Regions from separate parts of the Ruegeria sp. BG11 genome, predicted to be linked through region 4. Evidence: riboswitches for the same ligand, from Rfam matches in the RefSeq annotation. Region 4 holds a riboswitch; each other region holds the start of a gene.
The links. A riboswitch is a leader RNA that binds a small molecule or an ion and turns the genes downstream of it on or off. The one in region 4 is predicted to bind cobalamin.
Positions count from the first base shown of each region.

Region 1: linked by a shared signal. The riboswitch ahead of ACR0JF_RS03755 (DUF1636 domain-containing protein) and the one ahead of ACR0JF_RS09715 (DUF4198 domain-containing protein) in region 4 are both predicted to bind cobalamin.
Region 2: linked by a shared signal. The riboswitch ahead of ACR0JF_RS14730 (hypothetical protein) and the one ahead of ACR0JF_RS09715 (DUF4198 domain-containing protein) in region 4 are both predicted to bind cobalamin.
Region 3: linked by a shared signal. The riboswitch ahead of ACR0JF_RS17090 (aromatic ring-hydroxylating oxygenase subunit alpha) and the one ahead of ACR0JF_RS09715 (DUF4198 domain-containing protein) in region 4 are both predicted to bind cobalamin.

Region 1 is NZ_JBQFTH010000001.1:744,052-748,250, forward strand. It holds gene ACR0JF_RS03750 (NAD(P)-dependent oxidoreductase) at 1-969, opposite strand, end outside; cobalamin riboswitch at 996-1,199, shown strand; gene ACR0JF_RS03755 (DUF1636 domain-containing protein) at 1,283-1,663, shown strand; gene cobW (cobalamin biosynthesis protein CobW) at 1,660-2,715, shown strand; gene cobN (cobaltochelatase subunit CobN) at 2,721-4,199, shown strand, end outside.
Region 2 is NZ_JBQFTH010000008.1:200,636-204,834, reverse strand. It holds gene ACR0JF_RS14750 (bifunctional 2',3'-cyclic-nucleotide 2'-phosphodiesterase/3'-nucleotidase) at 1-74, shown strand, start outside; RNA gene ffs (signal recognition particle sRNA small type) at 114-212, shown strand; gene rsgA (ribosome small subunit-dependent GTPase A) at 370-1,398, shown strand; gene ACR0JF_RS14735 (alpha/beta fold hydrolase) at 1,442-2,299, opposite strand; cobalamin riboswitch at 2,459-2,680, shown strand; gene ACR0JF_RS14730 (hypothetical protein) at 2,768-3,175, shown strand; gene ACR0JF_RS14725 (phosphatase domain-containing protein) at 3,172-3,675, opposite strand; gene ACR0JF_RS14720 (DNA polymerase III subunit gamma/tau) at 3,845-4,199, shown strand, end outside.
Region 3 is NZ_JBQFTH010000010.1:182,322-186,520, forward strand. It holds gene ACR0JF_RS17085 (hybrid-cluster NAD(P)-dependent oxidoreductase) at 1-891, opposite strand, end outside; gene ACR0JF_RS17090 (aromatic ring-hydroxylating oxygenase subunit alpha) at 897-2,120, opposite strand; cobalamin riboswitch at 2,233-2,437, opposite strand; gene ACR0JF_RS17095 (GNAT family N-acetyltransferase) at 2,557-3,078, opposite strand; gene ACR0JF_RS17100 (glutamine synthetase family protein) at 3,193-4,199, opposite strand, start outside.
Region 4 is NZ_JBQFTH010000005.1:93,355-97,553, forward strand. It holds gene ACR0JF_RS09705 (Ig-like domain-containing protein) at 1-408, opposite strand, end outside; gene cbiM (cobalt transporter CbiM) at 405-1,016, opposite strand; gene ACR0JF_RS09715 (DUF4198 domain-containing protein) at 1,023-1,808, opposite strand; cobalamin riboswitch at 1,937-2,138, opposite strand; gene ACR0JF_RS09720 (FKBP-type peptidyl-prolyl cis-trans isomerase) at 2,388-2,816, shown strand; gene ACR0JF_RS09725 (hypothetical protein) at 2,829-3,008, opposite strand; gene ACR0JF_RS09730 (enoyl-ACP reductase FabI) at 3,068-3,859, opposite strand; gene fabB (beta-ketoacyl-ACP synthase I) at 3,865-4,199, opposite strand, start outside.

The sequences.
Region 1 (4,199 bases), on a different contig from region 4:
GGCTTCTTCAAGGCGTTTGATGATGTTTGGCGACAGCTCACGCTCGCCAAACCGGGCGATGCCATCCTCAAATATCTTGATCATCACCGGATTGATTTCCAGCGGAACACCGGCGCGGTCGGCGACATCCTGAAACAGGCCGATATCCTTTTTCACCAAATCCATTGTAAACGAAATATCGCGCGAGCCGTTCAGGATCACCTGGCTTTCGGTTTCGTGCACGAACGAGGTCCCTGACGAAATCTTGATGGCCTCATAGGTGGTGTTCAAATCCATCCCGGCGGCCTTGGCGGTGACCAGCGCTTCAGCACAGGTGATCAGGTTGGCCGTTGCCAGATAGTTGGTCAACACTTTCAGAACCGAGGCCGAGCCGAGCTCTCCGGTGTGCAGAACGCGCCGTCCCATGGTGGTCAGGAACGGCAAAATGCTTTCGAAGGTATTGCGGTCGCAGCCGGCGAAGATCGAGATATTGCCCGTCGCCGCACGGTGGCAGCCACCCGAGACAGGGCAATCGACTGCAGCCCCTCCGCGCTCCAGAACCAATGCCCCCAATCGCTTGACCTCGGCCTCGTCAGTGGTGGACATCTCCATCCAGATTTTACCGGGGCCAACCTCGGGCAGCATCTCTTGCATCACCGCGTCCGAGGCCGCAGGCGACGGCAGGCAGGTGATCACAGCGTCGCAATCGCGCATCATCTGGGCCGGGCTTTCAGCCGCTTTGGCCCCCTGCGCGACAAAAGCCTCAACAAGATCGGAACTTAGGTCATGAACCGTCAGGTCGATTCCATTGCGGAGCAATGACCCTGACAGCTTACCGCCCACATTCCCAAGCCCGATAAAACCTACTTTCATGGATTTCGCCTCCGTTTGCGATTTGAGACCATGCGACCATGCATCAGCGTCCTGTTCATGCCGCCTAGCGACGCTGGCAGGTCGCTTTTCAACGTGCCGCAGCGGTCTGAGCTGCATCGCGCTTGACAAGCTGCGGGTGCGTGCCGCATGAGCCTCGTGTTGGTGTCTGTGCGAACAGATGAAAAGGGAATGCGTCAACGGGTTTTCCGCCAAGCGCAGCCGCCCCCGCGACCGTGACCGGAGAGGGTGCCCAAGCCACTGGCTCAAAGCCGGGAAGGCGGGACATCCGACAGAGTACGCCTCTGACATCCGCAAGCCGGGAGACCTGCCAGCGCCCGAAGATGAAACCGGACGGGGTGTTCCGGTGTCGGGTCAAGGGACCCGCATGAAACCCCGTCCCCCACGATGAGGAGTTGGGGGGATGAGAGACATGACCGAGACCGCTCCGGTCGAATTGCTGGTTTGCACCACCTGTCGTCGCGGGCTGCCCGTTGAAGACGACGCGCAACGTCCCGGCACGCTGTTGCACAAGGCGCTTGAACAGGCGGAGCTGCCGGAAGGGATTACCCTGAGAGCCGTGGAATGCTTGTCGAACTGCAACGAGGGCTGTTCCATCGTGCTGCGCGGCGGCCCGGATCGCTGGACCTTCGTCTATGAACATTTGAACGAAACCGACCATGTCGACGCGATCGTTGACGGTGCCACCAAGTACCTTGCGACCGAGGACGGCTTGGTCAAATGGCGCGAGCGCCCCGAACATTTCCGCAAGAACTGCGCAGCCCGCATTCCCCCGATTGGAGCCCTGAAATGAGCAACTTGGAAAAACTCCCCGTCACCGTGATCACTGGCTTCTTGGGCTCGGGCAAAACGACTCTGGTGAAGCACCTGATGCAGAACCCGCAAGGCAAGCGTCTGGCCGTGGTGGTCAATGAGTTCGGCGATGTCGGCGTCGATGGCGACATCCTGAAATCCTGCGCCATCCCGGATTGCCCAGCGGAGAACATCATGGAATTGGCGAACGGCTGCATCTGCTGCACCGTGGCTGATGATTTCATCCCGACCATCGAAGCCCTTATGGCGCTGGAGCCGCGCCCCGATCACATCCTGATCGAAACTTCTGGCCTCGCCCTGCCCAAGCCCCTGTTGAAGGCGTTCGACTGGCCCGATATCCGGTCAAAAATCACCGTTGATGGCGTCATCGCGCTGGCCGATGCCGAGGCCGTCGCCGCTGGTCGCTTTGCGCCGAATGTCGAAGCGGTGGACGCTCAGCGCCTGGCCGACGATTCGATCGACCATGAAACGCCTCTATCCGAAGTGTTCGAGGATCAGATCTCCTGCGCCGACATCATCCTGCTGACCAAGCCTGATCTGGCCGGCCCCGAAGGCGTGGCAAAAGCCAAAGAGATCATCGCCGCCGAGGCCCCTCGCCCGCTACCCGTCGTCGAAGTGGCCGAAGGCGCCGTGGACGTCCGCGTTGTACTTGGGCTTGAAGCGGCTGCCGAGGATGACATGGACGCCCGCCCGTCGCATCACGACGGTCACCACGACCACGAGCACGACGATTTCGAAAGCATCATCGTTGATCTGCCTGAACAGTCCGACCCTGCCGATTTGATTGCCAAGATCGAGCGTCTGGCCAATGAGCTGAACATCCTGCGCGTCAAAGGCTATGCCGCCGTTCAAGGCAAGCCTATGCGCCTGCTGGTTCAGGCCGTGGGGGCCCGTGTGCGTCACCAGTATGACCGTCCGTGGGAGCCCGGTGAAGACCGCCGCTCGCGCATGGTGGTGATCGCCGAGCATGACGACATCAAAGAAGCAGAAATCCGCGATATCCTCGCGAGTGTAACCGAGGCCGCCGAGTAAGGCCCATGCACGTCGTCTTCCGCGAAAGCCACGGGTTAGCAGAAACGGAAACCCCAACCGATCTGGGCCAGAGCCCGGCGGATTTGGTGGTGCTGTCCTTCTCGGACAGCGACCTTGGCGCTTTCGCGGCAGGCTGGCATCGCGGTGGCGGGCCGGAAGGGCGAATGCCGACCCTGCGGTTGGCGAACCTGACGGCGTTGAAGCATCCTCTGTCAGTCGACACCTATGTGGAACAGACGCTTGAGGGCGCCAAGGGCGTTCTGATCCGTCTGATTGGCGGCGTGCCTTACTGGGCCTACGGACTGCAGCAAGTTCTGTCACTTGCGCAGGCCAAGGGGATCGCGCTGGCCGTCCTGCCCGCCGACGGGCGTGAGGATACGCGGCTGGATGAGTATTCCACCCTGCCCGTCTCGACCCTGCGGCGTCTGGTACATCTCTGCGACACCGGCGGTGAAGTCGCAGCGCAGGCCGCCTTGGCGCAGATGGCATTGGCGGCGGGGCTCTATGCCGGCCCGGTTATGGGGGCTAAAACCCTGCCCGAATCTGGCGCGTGGTGTCCTGATCGCGGCGTGATTCCGGTTGAGACTGCTTTTCCGGGCGACGCAAAACGTATCATCGTCACGTTTTATCGCGCCTATCTGACCTCGGCGGACACGGCCCCCGTCGCCACCGTGATCCGCAGCTTGCGGGATCGTGGGTTCGAGGCGGTGGGCCTCTTCGCGCCCTCGCTCAAAGCACCTGCCGCCGCTGAATGGCTGCGTGACAACATCGTCGCTCTGAAGCCTTCGGCGATCATCAACGCCACCTCCTTCTCGGGCAAAGACTCGTCGGGTACATCCCCTTTGGATGCGGCGGGCGTGCCGGTATTTCAGATGGCCCTCGCCACGTCCCGCCGCAAGGCTTGGGCCGAGGCGGAACGAGGCCTCTCCCCCGCCGATCTCGCCATGCATGTGGTGCTGCCCGAAGTGGACGGGCGCATTTCGGCGGGCATCGCCTCGTTCAAAGAACCGGGCAAACGTGACCCGCATCTGGAATATTCCCGCTTTGCCCACCGGGCTGAGCAAGAACGGATCGAAGCGATTATCGACCGTGTCACCGGCTGGCTGACCCTGCATGAGAAGCCCAAGGCAGATCAGGTGCCTGCGCTTGTTCTGTCGACCTACCCCAGCAAGGACTGGCAAATGGCGCATGCGGTTGGCCTCGACGCACTGGCCTCGGCCGAGGCGATACTGACCGATCTTCAGGCCGAGGGCTACAGCACCGCACCGGCTGAGCCGATTACGGAAACCCTGCTGGACGCGCGCATTTCGTGGTCTTTGGAAGATTACCAGGCAGCCCTAGCTGACCTGCCTGAGCAACTGCGGGCCGATCTCCAAACCGTTTGGGGCAAGCCCGAAGACGACCCTGTTTTTACCGAGGGAGCGTTCCACTTCACCGCCCTGCGCCGAGGCAACGCGCTGGTTGCACTGCAACCCGAACGCGGC
Region 2 (4,199 bases), on a different contig from region 4:
AGCTAAGCAGATACTCCCCCGAATTGCTGGGGCCTGATACCGAGGGCTTTGAAAGGATACGACTGACCTTGTGACGGGTTGTCATTTTCACATCCCTTCCCTATATCAGGCGTTGAGAGGTTGGCGCGGGCGAGCGCCTCGCCAACCTGGTCAGGTCCGGAAGGAAGCAGCCACAACGAGCCCCGCTTGGGTCGATGTCCAACCTCTCACTTTATAGAAACCATCAGCCGCAGGAGGGCTTTATGATTGTAGCAAACACCCTTCGGGCAGATCGGTTCTAAACCCAACTCTCCGATTGCCTGAACACATCGCCAACGGATGCGCATCGGCCATCCGATGGGATTGCTATATCTGAACACAGGCAAACCAATGTCTTTTAATCTTTCGGACCTGGGATGGTCCTCTCACTTCGCTGCACAGCACGCGGCGCACGCGCAACTCACGCCTTTTCGTATCACCGGTGTTCACCGGGACCGCCTGGTCGGGATGAACGAGACTGGTGAAACATCTCTGTTTGCCCCTGGTCATTCCACTGGCGATTTTACGGTTGGCGATTGGGTGCTGGCCGATGACAAGAATCGCGTTCAGCATCTGCTTGACCGGCGCAGCCTGTTGCAACGCCGTGCTGCCGGAACCGGAGCCGAGGCGCAACTGATCGCAGCCAATGTTGACGTGCTGTTCATCGTCAGCTCGTGCAATGCGGATTTCAATGTGCCCCGGCTCGAACGGTATCTGGCACTGGCGCATCAGGCGGGCTGCTATCCTGTCGTGGTCCTGACCAAAGCAGATAGCTGCTCGGACCCCGCAGCCTACGCCAAGCAGGCCGAAGCGCTGGCACCGTTTTTGACAGTCCTGACGGTCAACGCGCATGAAGCGTTAGACCTGCAGCAGGTTCTGGCATGGTGTCCGGCGAGTCAGACAGCGGCTTTGGTCGGGTCATCCGGGGTTGGCAAAACAACGCTCGCCAACGGAATGACCGGGCAGGATCAGGCAACAGCCACAATCCGCGAGGATGACGCCCGCGGCCGCCACACCACGACGTCTCGCGCCTTACATCCGATGCAAAATGGCGGTTGGCTGGTCGACACCCCCGGCATGCGCGCCCTGCGCCTGCTCGACGCGCAGGACGGGGTGGACGAAGTGTTCTCGGACATTCTGGAGCTGGCCCAAACCTGCCGGTTCTCGGATTGCCAGCATGAGGCCGAGCCCGGTTGCGCTGTGCAGGCGGCGATTGAAGCAGGCACACTGGATGCAGATCGGTTGGAACGCTGGCGCAAGCTGAGGCGCGAGGATCAGCGCAACTCTGAGACCGTGGCCGAGGCGCGGGCACGCGACAAGGCTTTCGGCAAGATGGTCCGATCTGCGATGCACGGAAAATCCGCGCGGCGCGGCGATTGAAACACGGGCTGAAAAAGGGGCGTCGGTCCGCCGGCGCCCCCCATCAAGCGATCAATCGTGGCCAGAGCACCGCATTTCGGCGGGCAAACACACCGATATGGCCGATCTCCCGAACACCAAACTCTTCCGGTGACAACAGGTGACGGCGTGCTTTTGGACCATAAAGCTCGGCCAACCGCCAAACGGCAGCTTCTGGGACCATCTCATCATCTGTGAAGGCAAAAAGGTCGACGGGAACGTCAGCATCCTGCCACGTAGCTTGCGGCAGTGTGTCTCCGATCTCGGGCAGATAGCTTTGCGGCGCGGTGCACCATTTGCGCCATTGCCAATAGACCTTAGGCGGTAGGTCTGTTCCAAACCCAAGTGCCTTGCCCGGCAAATACCCCAGGCCGCTCACGACCAGAGGCACATGCCCATACCAGAACAACCCGGCCAGAGCGCGGTACGGCCAAGGATGATCGCCCAACTTCACAAGGCCAGAACAGACGCAGATCATGCGATCAATCTTGTCGATATCCGGCTGCACTGGCCCCAGCATCCCTCCAAGCGAATGACCAACTGACCATTGCTGCGACAGCGGGAACCGTCGGCGCATCTCGGCCCGCGCGGCGGGCATGTCCTGCAACGCCCAATCGGCCATCGAAATCTTCGACCGACGCTGTGGGCCCGATTTCGAATGCCCGAATTCCCGGTAGTCGTAGATCAGACAGGCGATATCACGATCCGAGGCCAACCATTGTGCGAAATGCTTGTAGTAGTCTCGCGGAACCCCTGTCGCGCTGTTGACCACCACTACGGTTTCGGGCTGCGCCACGGGCCGGTAGATCCACCCGGACAGGGCACCATCCCCCACCGGGATCTGAACATCTTCGATCAGCACTGTTTGGTTTGCATCCAACATGGGCATCCTCGGTGGAAAACTGAACTGATGAGTTCACATTGCAACTTGACCCCAGACAGCCCATGCAAGTCAACTGCGATCCCGCTTGACCACGCGTCCACTTTGCGGATCGTCTTTCCGCAGCGCAGAAAGTTCAACTTGACTCAGAATGGTTTTGAACGCTAGCGATGGTGTGATGGTTCCCGGCTTTCACAAGAGGTCGGGATGAAAAGGGAACACGGTGCGGTTTTCCCCGACTTACTCGGGACGAACCAAATCCGCGACTGCCCCCGCAACTGTAAGCGGTGAGCGATGTCGAAGAGCCACTGGCCGAAAGGCCGGGAAGGTCGGCAAAGCGATGACCCGCAAGTCAGGAGACCTGCCATCGTCAACATAACCCAAACTCGGGCGGGGTGTCCGGGCAGGCCGTGACAGACCCTATCTGCCCCACCTGATCCCAGCCCCTGTCCACCGCGCGGAGGGCGCAGGATGATCTGGAAGACGAAGACACATAGGTTCTCGGCAACTATCTGCCAACATACCGGCAAGACTTGCCCGGCGCTGGCGCGGCTGGCGCGTTCAATGGTTGACGCACTGGACCAAGCTGGTCCGGCGACCACATCGGACTTTGAAATCGAAGGCAGCAGTGACCTGACCCATTGCTCGGACGGCTGCCACGCCCGGTTTCGGGCCAGCCAATCTCGGGTGCGGGTCTATTGCGGAGCGGATCCTAAGGCCGACAGCGAGACCCTCGATCGCTATGCCGATTTGATGTTCGGTACCGACACGAGCAGCCTGCCTAGCGCAGCGATGACATCCCTGCCCTGCGCCATGCTCGAGGCATCAGTGATTGCGCCGCGCAAAACGACCCCGGCGGAACTGCAACTGTCGGCTTAGGAGTCTGCCAAAGCTCGGGCGGGCAAGGTGGCCCAGTGCTTCTGTGCATCGGTTTCGACCGCGCAGGGGCGTAGCTTGCGCAACCGATCCAGCGCTTGGGTTGGAGCCTCGCCGCATTCGATCATCAACCTCAGCACCACCATGCCAGAGCGACCACATCCGCCCTGACAATGGACAAGCACGCGCCCTCCGCCAGACAAAGCCTGCCGCGCCGCGGCACTAACATCGGGCCATTGCGCATCAACCTCTGACGGTGGCACGCCGAAATCCTGAATCGGCAGATGCACCCAGCGGCTGGCGCGCCCCTGAACGTCGCGGCCAAAATCGCGGGCTCCAAACTGGACCAGCTCGGCCTCGGTTGTCATCGACAGCACGAGGCCCGGCCTCCAATCTCCAATCGTTTCAAGGTCGCCTGCATAGTCGCCGCCCTTTCCCGGCATCGACGTTAGGGCAAGTGTGCCCCCGCCCACTTGCAAAGCATGAATGACCAAATTCGTCATGACAGCATCCCCCCGGAAGCGTTGATCCTGACTTTAGGCTTGATTCACAATCTGAAGAGTGTACCCCTGACGCGCCAGTTTCCAAAACAAAATCGTTCTTCAACTCATGTGGACGCGGGCGGCGCGGGCCTCTACGCTGCAGTGACGTTCCGAATCCGCCAGAGCAGACATGACCGACTCAGACAGCCCCGCCTATCAGGTTCTCGCCCGCAAATATCGCCCGGAAACCTTTGCCGATCTGGTGGGTCAGGATGCGATGGTCCGCACGCTCAAAAACGCATTTGAAGCGGATCGCATCGCGCAAGCCTTTGTCATGACAGGCATTCGCGGAACCGGCAAAACCACGACCGCACGGATCATTGCGAAAGGCATGAACTGTATCGGACCGGACGGAAATGGCGGACCCACGACCGAGCCTTGCGGCCAATGTGAACACTGCGTCGCCATCATGGAAGGTCGCCATGTCGACGTGATTGAGATGGACGCCGCCAGTCGCACCGGCGTGAATGATATTCGCGAGATCA
Region 3 (4,199 bases), on a different contig from region 4:
GGCGGCCAGAACCGTATCCGTCTCGGCAACTTTGGCGGTGACACCCGAGGTCGCAAACACGATCTCGGCGGCGCTGTCATCGTCGGGGATAACATCGTCCAGATCGGGCTGATCTGCTTCGGTCTCAACCGGGGCTCCAAAGCTCTCCTGATGATAGTTGTCCATATCAAAGCCAAGACCCGACAGAGCGTCCCGGACTGCTTGCATGAACGGCTCGGGACCGCAGCAATAGACCTCACGGTCCAGATAGTCTGGGGCCATGAGGCCCAGCATCAGCTGGTTAAATTGACCCTGGTAGCCGGTCCAGGGGCTGTAGCGGTCAGCTTCCTCCACAACAAACTTCAAATCCAAACCCGGCGTCCGGCTTGCCATCTGCTCCAACCGTTGGCGGAAGATGATCTCGGACGGACGTTTGGCGCAGTTGATGAAGACGACATCCAGATCGCGGCCTTCGTCCCACATGCAGGTCGTCATCGACATCATAGGAGTGATGCCCGACCCTGCCGAGATGAACAAATACTTGGTGGCGCCGCTTTCAGCATTGGTGAACAGACCCGCCGGGCCAATCGCCCGCATCCGCATACCCGGCTGCAGATTGTCCAGCATCCAGCGCGTGCCGACGCTGTCCGGCTGCGCCTTAGCCGTGATCGTAATGGATCGCGGACGAGATGGGGATGACGAGATCGTATAGGTCCGATGCACAACGCCTCCCGGCTGCCCCGGCGCCGGAATCTCGAGCGTCAGGAACTGACCCGGATGGTAGGCAAACAAAGCCCCGGACGGGGCGCGGAACGTAAAGCTGGCGGTGTTTGGCGTTTCGGGCACGACCGAGACGCATTCCAGCGTCTCGTCATCCTGCCAGATCGAGGCAACAGCGTTCAGATCTTTCATCTGCTTCACTCCGCCGCCATCGTGTCAGGTGTCAGGTGGCGCGCCAGAGTGCTGCAATACCAATCGGTGAATTGCAAAACACCGGACTCCTGTATCCCTGAATACGGTCCCGGCACATAGGCCGGGCTGTTGATGCCCATCTGGTTGTCTTCCACCACGCGGCGATCTTCGTCATTGGTGGCCATCCAGACCTCGGTCAGACGCTTGACGTCATAGTCGACCCCTTCGACCGCATCCTTGTTGACCAGCCATTTCGTGGTGACTTCGGTCTCGGTCGGGCTGATCGGAGTGATCCGAAATACAATCGAGTGATCGGCCAGGAAGTGGTTCCACGTGCTGGGATAGTGGAACTTCAGCAACGTCCCCGCATCGGCAAAAGGCGAACTGCCAAGAAAGCGGCGCACAGCTGATTTGCCGTCTAGAGTATAGCTTTCCGCCCCTTCCTTAAGCGGCATACGAGCCAGACGGTATTGCCCGTCATCATGCAGATAGAACTGCGACGGCATCCCTGCAGCCTCGCAACGGTCAAAGTGAGTTTGCATGAAAGCCGGGGTTTCACCCCCTTCGATACCGGTTACCGAGGGATCATCAGGGAAGGTCCGGCACAGCGAGGGGTGGTTGCCACCGCAGTGATAGCACTCGCGGTTGTTTTCCCAGACCAGCTTCCAGTTGCCGTTCTCGATGATCGTGCTTTCAAAGGCGACCTTGGCGTTGCCCAGATCATGCGGCTCCAGATAGGGGCGTGCTTTGTTGGCGAAGGTGTCGAAATCAGGCGCTTCATCTGCAAGACAGATATAGACCAGCCCGGCCAGTTCCCGGCAGTAAACGGTTTTTAGCCCGTGTTGCTTGGGGTCGAAATCAGGCCCCATATCACGTGCCCATAGCAATGAGCCGTCAAGCTCATAGGTCCACTGGTGGTAGGGGCAGACCAGTTTGGGCGAGTTGCCCTTGGCCGCTTTGCAAATGATCGACCCGCGATGTCGGCAGGTGTTGTGGAAAGCTCGGATCTGGTTGTCCGCGCCGCGCACGATGATCACGCGGTATGCGCCAACAGTGTAAGTCACATAGTCGCCTGTTTTCACCAGCTCACATGCCGGAATGGCAAATAGCCAGTCGCGGTAGTGGATGGCCTCAAGATCGGCCTGAAAGACATCTGGATCGGTATAGAACGCCTGTTCAAGGGCATAGGCCGGGTTTCGACGCGCCAACAGGCTTTGAACGTTGCTCACTTCTGGCTCTCCTGCCGCGCCCCGCGGCTTAGCTTGGGCAGATGACACCAGAGGCCAGTCCGGAGCCGTGCGAGGATCACGTCCGAAACTTGTGCCCCCACCGCCACCCGCGGTTTGACATATATGCAAGGCTGGTTTCCGGACTTGAAAGGGGCTTGCGCCCGGTTTTCGACACCTTCCCGGGATCCTCGTCCCAGTGGTCACCTGTCGAACCTGACCTTCCTTACCGTTGCGGGGGCAGCGCCGGAATTGCACCGGCTTCCCAATTCTCTGCCGCCTGAGAATCAAACAGCAGCACCTCACACGCGCAACCTACTCGGGTGCGCATTTCTGACTGAAAGGCTTGCGACATTTGCAGAAACAAAACAGACATGCCCAGCAGAAATGGAAACCTGAAACAGAGCTGCGGTTTGAGGAAAGAACAAAAAAACGGAATTCACGCGTGTTGTGATGTGTCCCAGAGATGCGCGTGCATGAAGGGCGCAATCGCGAGTGTCTTGCCCCCCAGCTTTTCAACCGATCCTGCAGTGAGCTCAAGCACCATCCATGCCTCTGGGATCGTCAGAAGGTTCGGATATGGCGTCTCTTTGTCGGTCGGAACAAACCCGAATAAGGGGTAGAATGCCGGCACGCCCAACACGAAGACAGCGTCTGTTCCAATGGACCTCAAGTGCTTGATGCTGGTCTCCATCATCTCTCTGCCAACACCGAGACCTTGATGTTCGGGCGAGACACCGCAGGGCGCCAGAAGATAGCATTTAACGTCCGGGTGATCCTGGAAGACAAACGGGGTGAACATGACATTGCCCGCGATCTGCCCGTCACGCCTCACACTGATAGAAATCGTTTCCGGATGCTCAAGGAGATCTTCGGCGAGTTGAGCGATTTCTTCACCTTCCGCTTCGCCAAAAGCCAGCCTATGCACATTCAAAATGGCATCGGTTTCTGAACGGTTCATGATCCATCCCTATCCTGAGCTAAACAGCCTGCGCCGCGTCATACGGCGCGAGATTACCCAAGCGACGCCCCAGAGGTCGCATTGGGCGAGCTTCGGCAAGACGAGCCGCTCAGGTCAATATGTTTCTTCGTACAATCGGCAGCGTGCGTCGGTGTCCAGATGTGCAGTTGTCGCGATCTCGGATTGTTTGTGGGCTTGGTACACCTCGGCAAAGCATTCGGGGAACCAGCCGGTCACAACCGGGTTGGAAACGAACCGGTCGAGCGCGTCTTCTAAGGTTTGAGGCAAGCGCACCAGCCCCCTTTGGTTCAGTTCTGCGACGTCCAACAGCGAAAGATCTTCCTCGGTTGGAATGGGCGCGGGTAGCCCCTCTTCGATCCCTTGTGTCCCAGCCATGACAACTGCCGCAAGCGCCAGATGAGGCGAAGCTGCGGCATCCGCCGCACGGTATTCGATGTTGAACTGCCCCGCGATCGAGGCCGGGTCTTTTGCGGTTACCGGACAAATCCGCAAGGAAGCCTCGCGGTCGCGGAAACCCAGATTGTTGAAAGCCGCAGACCAACGATGGGGTGTCAGGCGTTCATACGAGATCACCGAAGGCGCAGTCAGGGCCAAGATCGCATCCAGATATTTCAGAACTCCGGCAGCGAAGGCACTCGTCAGGTCCGACATGCCGCAGGGGCCGTCTTCGGCGTATGTCAGCGGCGCGCCCTGATCATCCACAAAGCTCATATGGATGTGGACCCCATTCCCAACGCTCGCGACATCGCGAATAGGGGTATAGGTGGCCCGCTCGCCATAGGCCTGTGCGGTCGCATAGGTCAGTTCGCGTACCATGATGGCCGCGTCCGCCGCGCGAACACCCTGCTCAGGGCCGATGACGACCTCATATTGGTTTGGCCCATATTCCTTCATGATCGAATCCGGCTTCAAACCGACCTGAGAAATCGCGTTGATCAAGGTCTCGCACAGATCACGCTGCAGGCCAAAACCCCGGTGACCATAGGCTTCGTTGGCTTGGCTTGGCGGATCTTTCAGCTGGAACTCATGCTCGAACGCAGCCAGCAAATTTGCGCCTGAGACCTTGTGCAGCCGCTCCAGCGCCGCCCTCAACAAACTGC
Region 4 (4,199 bases):
CTCTTCTTCGCTGAGAGAGGCCATTGTGACGCCCTCCGAGGCGGGCGTAGGCGTGGGTGACGCTGCAGGCTTGTTCTGGATGGCGACGCCCATGATCTTGGCAACGTCATCGGCGGGCATGGTGACCTCGGCCACGTGACCGGCGCCGAGGTCGGCAAAGAAGGTATGGGCGACGGCTGTGGTGGGCGTGTAGATGAAGAACCCGTCTGCGTTGGTCGTGGCCCGGCCCAGCTCGACCCCGTTTGGATCGGTCACGACGACCTCGGTATCGGTCGCCATGGTGCCGTTGGAGAAGCCGATTTCCCCTTCGATCGCATCGCCGGACGCAAAGACTCCGGCAATCACCTTATGGGCCAGCGCGGGCAGAGGGGCCGCGCATAGGGCCAGGATGAGCGCAATCTTTCTCATGTGGCGGGCCTTGTCAGGAACAGTTCAGGTTTGACTTTTCGCGCGAGAAGAACGGCAAATCCGGTCAGGACGGCCTCGACTATCATAACCGGGATGTGGGCAAAGAAGACCAGCTTGGCGGCAGGGAGGAATTCGTCCCCTGAAAGGGCCAATGAAATGCCCACCATGACGGTCGTGGCTGCAATGGCAAAGGCACCACCTATGCCACCCCAAATCGCTCCATGGACCGGCGAACCGCGCCCGATCAGGGGGCGGAACAGCAGCCCCGCCAGAACGGCCGGAAAGGCGATGTTAAGCGTATTGATCCCCAGCACCGTAAGCCCGCCGAAGCCGAAAAAGACTGCCTGCAGGAGCAGACCCACAAACAGGGCCGGGAAGGCGGCCCAGCCGAGCAGAAGCCCGGCCAGACCGTTGAGGATCAGATGCACCGACGACGGGCCGATCGGCACGTGGATCAGAGAGGCCACGAAGAAACTGGCCGCCAGCACCCCTGCTGTGGGGATGCGGTCCAGATCCAGCGACCTGAGGCCCATTGCGACCCCACCAGCGGCGGCAACGGCTCCGCCGATGACGACCGGGTTGGATAGGGCTCCGTCGACGATGTGCATCTGTGGTTACTCCATGTCCCAGGCGCGGATCCAGATCACCGCGTCCTGGCTCAGCTCTTTGCCTTCATGTTCGGTTTCAGGACCAGCGCCCAGGGCGGCAAAGCCCCAGTAACCAGCTTTCGGGACACCGAAGGAGAAATAGCCGTTGGCGTCGGAAATGGCCACCACGGCGCCACCGGGCATCGGCGAAACGGTGGGTTCGGAGGAGGCTTGGCTGTCGAAGCTGGGCTTGGCCGCCATGTATTCGATCTCGATCTCAGCGCCGGCAACCGGTTCGCCGTTTGCCAGAACCTGACCGGTGAAGGTCGAGCCTGCGATGATGTTGTAGGGCTTGTTCAGCGGTACGATCTCGGTCGCCAGACCTGCAGGGTTCATCCAGTCGGTCGGCAGTTCGTTGCGGTTCAGGAACGCTTTGGTGATCTGCTGGATATAGATATCCTCGGCCTCTTCGTAATAGGGCTCAGGCACAGTGACCATCACGTAGTCGCCCGAACGCTTAACCGGGACAGAACCTTGAAAGGCCGCGCCTTCGTTCTCGGGGCTCGAAAACCGGATGGGCTCCAGCGTGTCCAGCAGGTCGGTCTTTTCGCCATTGTGGATCACGTAGAATTCCTGCGGCTTTTCCAGATCCATGACATGGCCGTTTTCAAACGGGTGCCAGAAGATCAGCTTGACCGGCACGTCGCCCGGCGCCTCGATCAGCGTGTCGGTGGTGTATTCCAGCAGAAAATGTGCGTGCGCCATCGCTGGAATCGCCAGCGCGGCAGCAGCCGTGCAAAACAGCTTCTTCACAAAGTGTTTCCTTCGTCCTTCGTGCCAACCCCGGCACGTTTCTTGCTTGATATCGGGACAAACGGAGCCATTTACCCAAAATAAGGGCATCGGCCCAATGCACACCCCGGCATCGGTGACACACCCCTTCCGAGGGTGCATGTCCGGCAGGTCTCCTGACTTGCGGGTCAAAGCAACGGGCTGGCCTTCCCGGGTGGAACCCAGTGGCGCATCAGCCCTGCTCACCGCCTACAGTTGCGGGGGCAGTTGCGGCATTGGGTGGATCAGAATTCCCCGCACCGCATTCCCTTTTCTCCGGGCGAACCCGGAACCGGACATGAGGATGCTGATGGCAGAGATTCCCATCACCGGTCAATCTCTATTTAAGACTGTAGCGATAACATCTTGTCGATAGGATCGGATGTTCCTGTTCTGCCCGCTCGGTATTGAAGGCGCGCGTGTAAGCGACGACAAGAGGACGCGCAAGCCTGCACCGCAATCTGGACATCAGAATCAGATGCATGCATCTTGCGCCGCGTCAGACTCCGGCGTAGCGCGCTTGTGTTCGGCGCCCTATTCCCCACAAGCCCCGGAGGCCCAATGTCTGAGATCAAACAAGGCGACACAGTTCGCATCCACTATACCGGCACGCTGCTGGACGAGACCGTGTTTGACAGCTCAGACGGGCGCGATCCGTTAGAGTTCGTTGTTGGTTCGGGCCAGATCATACCCGGCCTGGACAGTGCGATGCCAGGACTGGCGGTTGGTGACAAGAAGCGGGTCGAGATTGCCTGTGTCGACGCCTATGGCCCGATCAACCCGGCGATGCGGCAGGACATCCCGCGTGAGGGTATTCCGGATGATATCCCACTAGAGCCGGGAACCCAGTTGCAGATGCAGACCCCCGATGGTCAGGCGCTGCCGGTAACGGTTGTCGAGGCGAACGAGGCCACGGTGACGCTGGACGCCAATCACCCACTGGCCGGGCAGGACCTGATCTTCGATATTGAGGTTGTCTCGGTGAACTGAAGGCTTGAGGTCTTAGCCCCAAAGCCCGTCAAGCGCTGCACGGACCTGCGGTTGCGTGAAGAACACGAACAACACCAGCAATGTGGTCAGCGTCAAAAGCAGAACACGGGCGCGGGGGCTTAGGAACCCCGTCTTCCGTTTGGTCTGGGTGCCACGCGTATTGCTGGCAAGGATCTGGTCAGTTTTGCTCATGCCCATATCCCTGACGCCGAAAGATGGTCAAATCTTGGCGGCGTCTGGGAAAGATATGGTCACATGAAATCCGGCTGTGGCATTCCAAGCACGTGGAAACCGCCATCCACTCTGATGATCTCGCCCGAGGTGCAAGCCCCCGCATCCGAGGTCAGGTAAACCGCTGTGCCGCCAACGGCCTCTAGCGTAGCGTTCGAGCGCATCGGCGCATTCTGGTCGCAGAACTTGTAGGTCTTGCGCGCACCGCCAATTGCAGCCCCGGCCAGGGTCTTCATCGGACCGGGCGAAATCGCGTTCACGCGGATGCCCTCTGGGCCGAGATCGTTGGCCAGATACCGTGTTGCCGATTCCAGCGCGGCTTTGGCAACGCCCATGACGTTGTAATTCGGAACCACACGATTCGAGCCTTGGTAGGTCAGCGTCAGTAGTGAGCCGCCATTGTCCTTCATCAGCGGATAGGCGCGACGGGCGACCTCGATGAAAGAGTAGGCCGACACATCCATCGAGTGCTTGAAATTGGCCCTTGTGGTGTTCAGAAACCGGCCTGTCAGCTCGTTCTTGTCCGAATAGGCAATCGCGTGAACGACAAAGTCGATGGTTGGCCAGCGTTCGCCCAACTCGCCAAAGGCGCGGTCCAGCGAGGCGTCATCGGTGACATCCGCATCCACCATGAAGTCGCTGCCGAGGCTTTCGGCCAATGGCTGCAGACGCTTCCCGAACGCATCGCCCTGATAGGTGAAGGCCAGTTCAGCCCCTGCTTCATGCATCGCTTTCGAGATACCCCAGGCAATCGACCGGTCATTGGCGACACCCATGATAAGGCCGCGTTTCCTTTTTAGAACTTCCGACATCTCGTTCACCCGTTATACTTTGACAGGATCATGGATCCGTTTGTGCCGCCAAAGCCGAAGCTGTTGGTCATGACCGAATCCAAACCTGCATTTTCAACCACTTGAGTTGCAATTTCACCGGGCTGGATGCCTTCGGCTAGTGTGTCGACATTGATCGACGGTGTTATGAAATCATTGTCCAGCATGAGCAGGCAGAAGATCGCCTCAAGCGCTCCGGCCGCGCCTTGTGCGTGCCCGGTCATCGACTTGGTGGATGAGATGGGCGGCACGTTGCCTTCGCCGAAGATGCGACGCACGGCTTCAACTTCGCCCACATCTCCGACCGGGGTCGAGGTGCCGT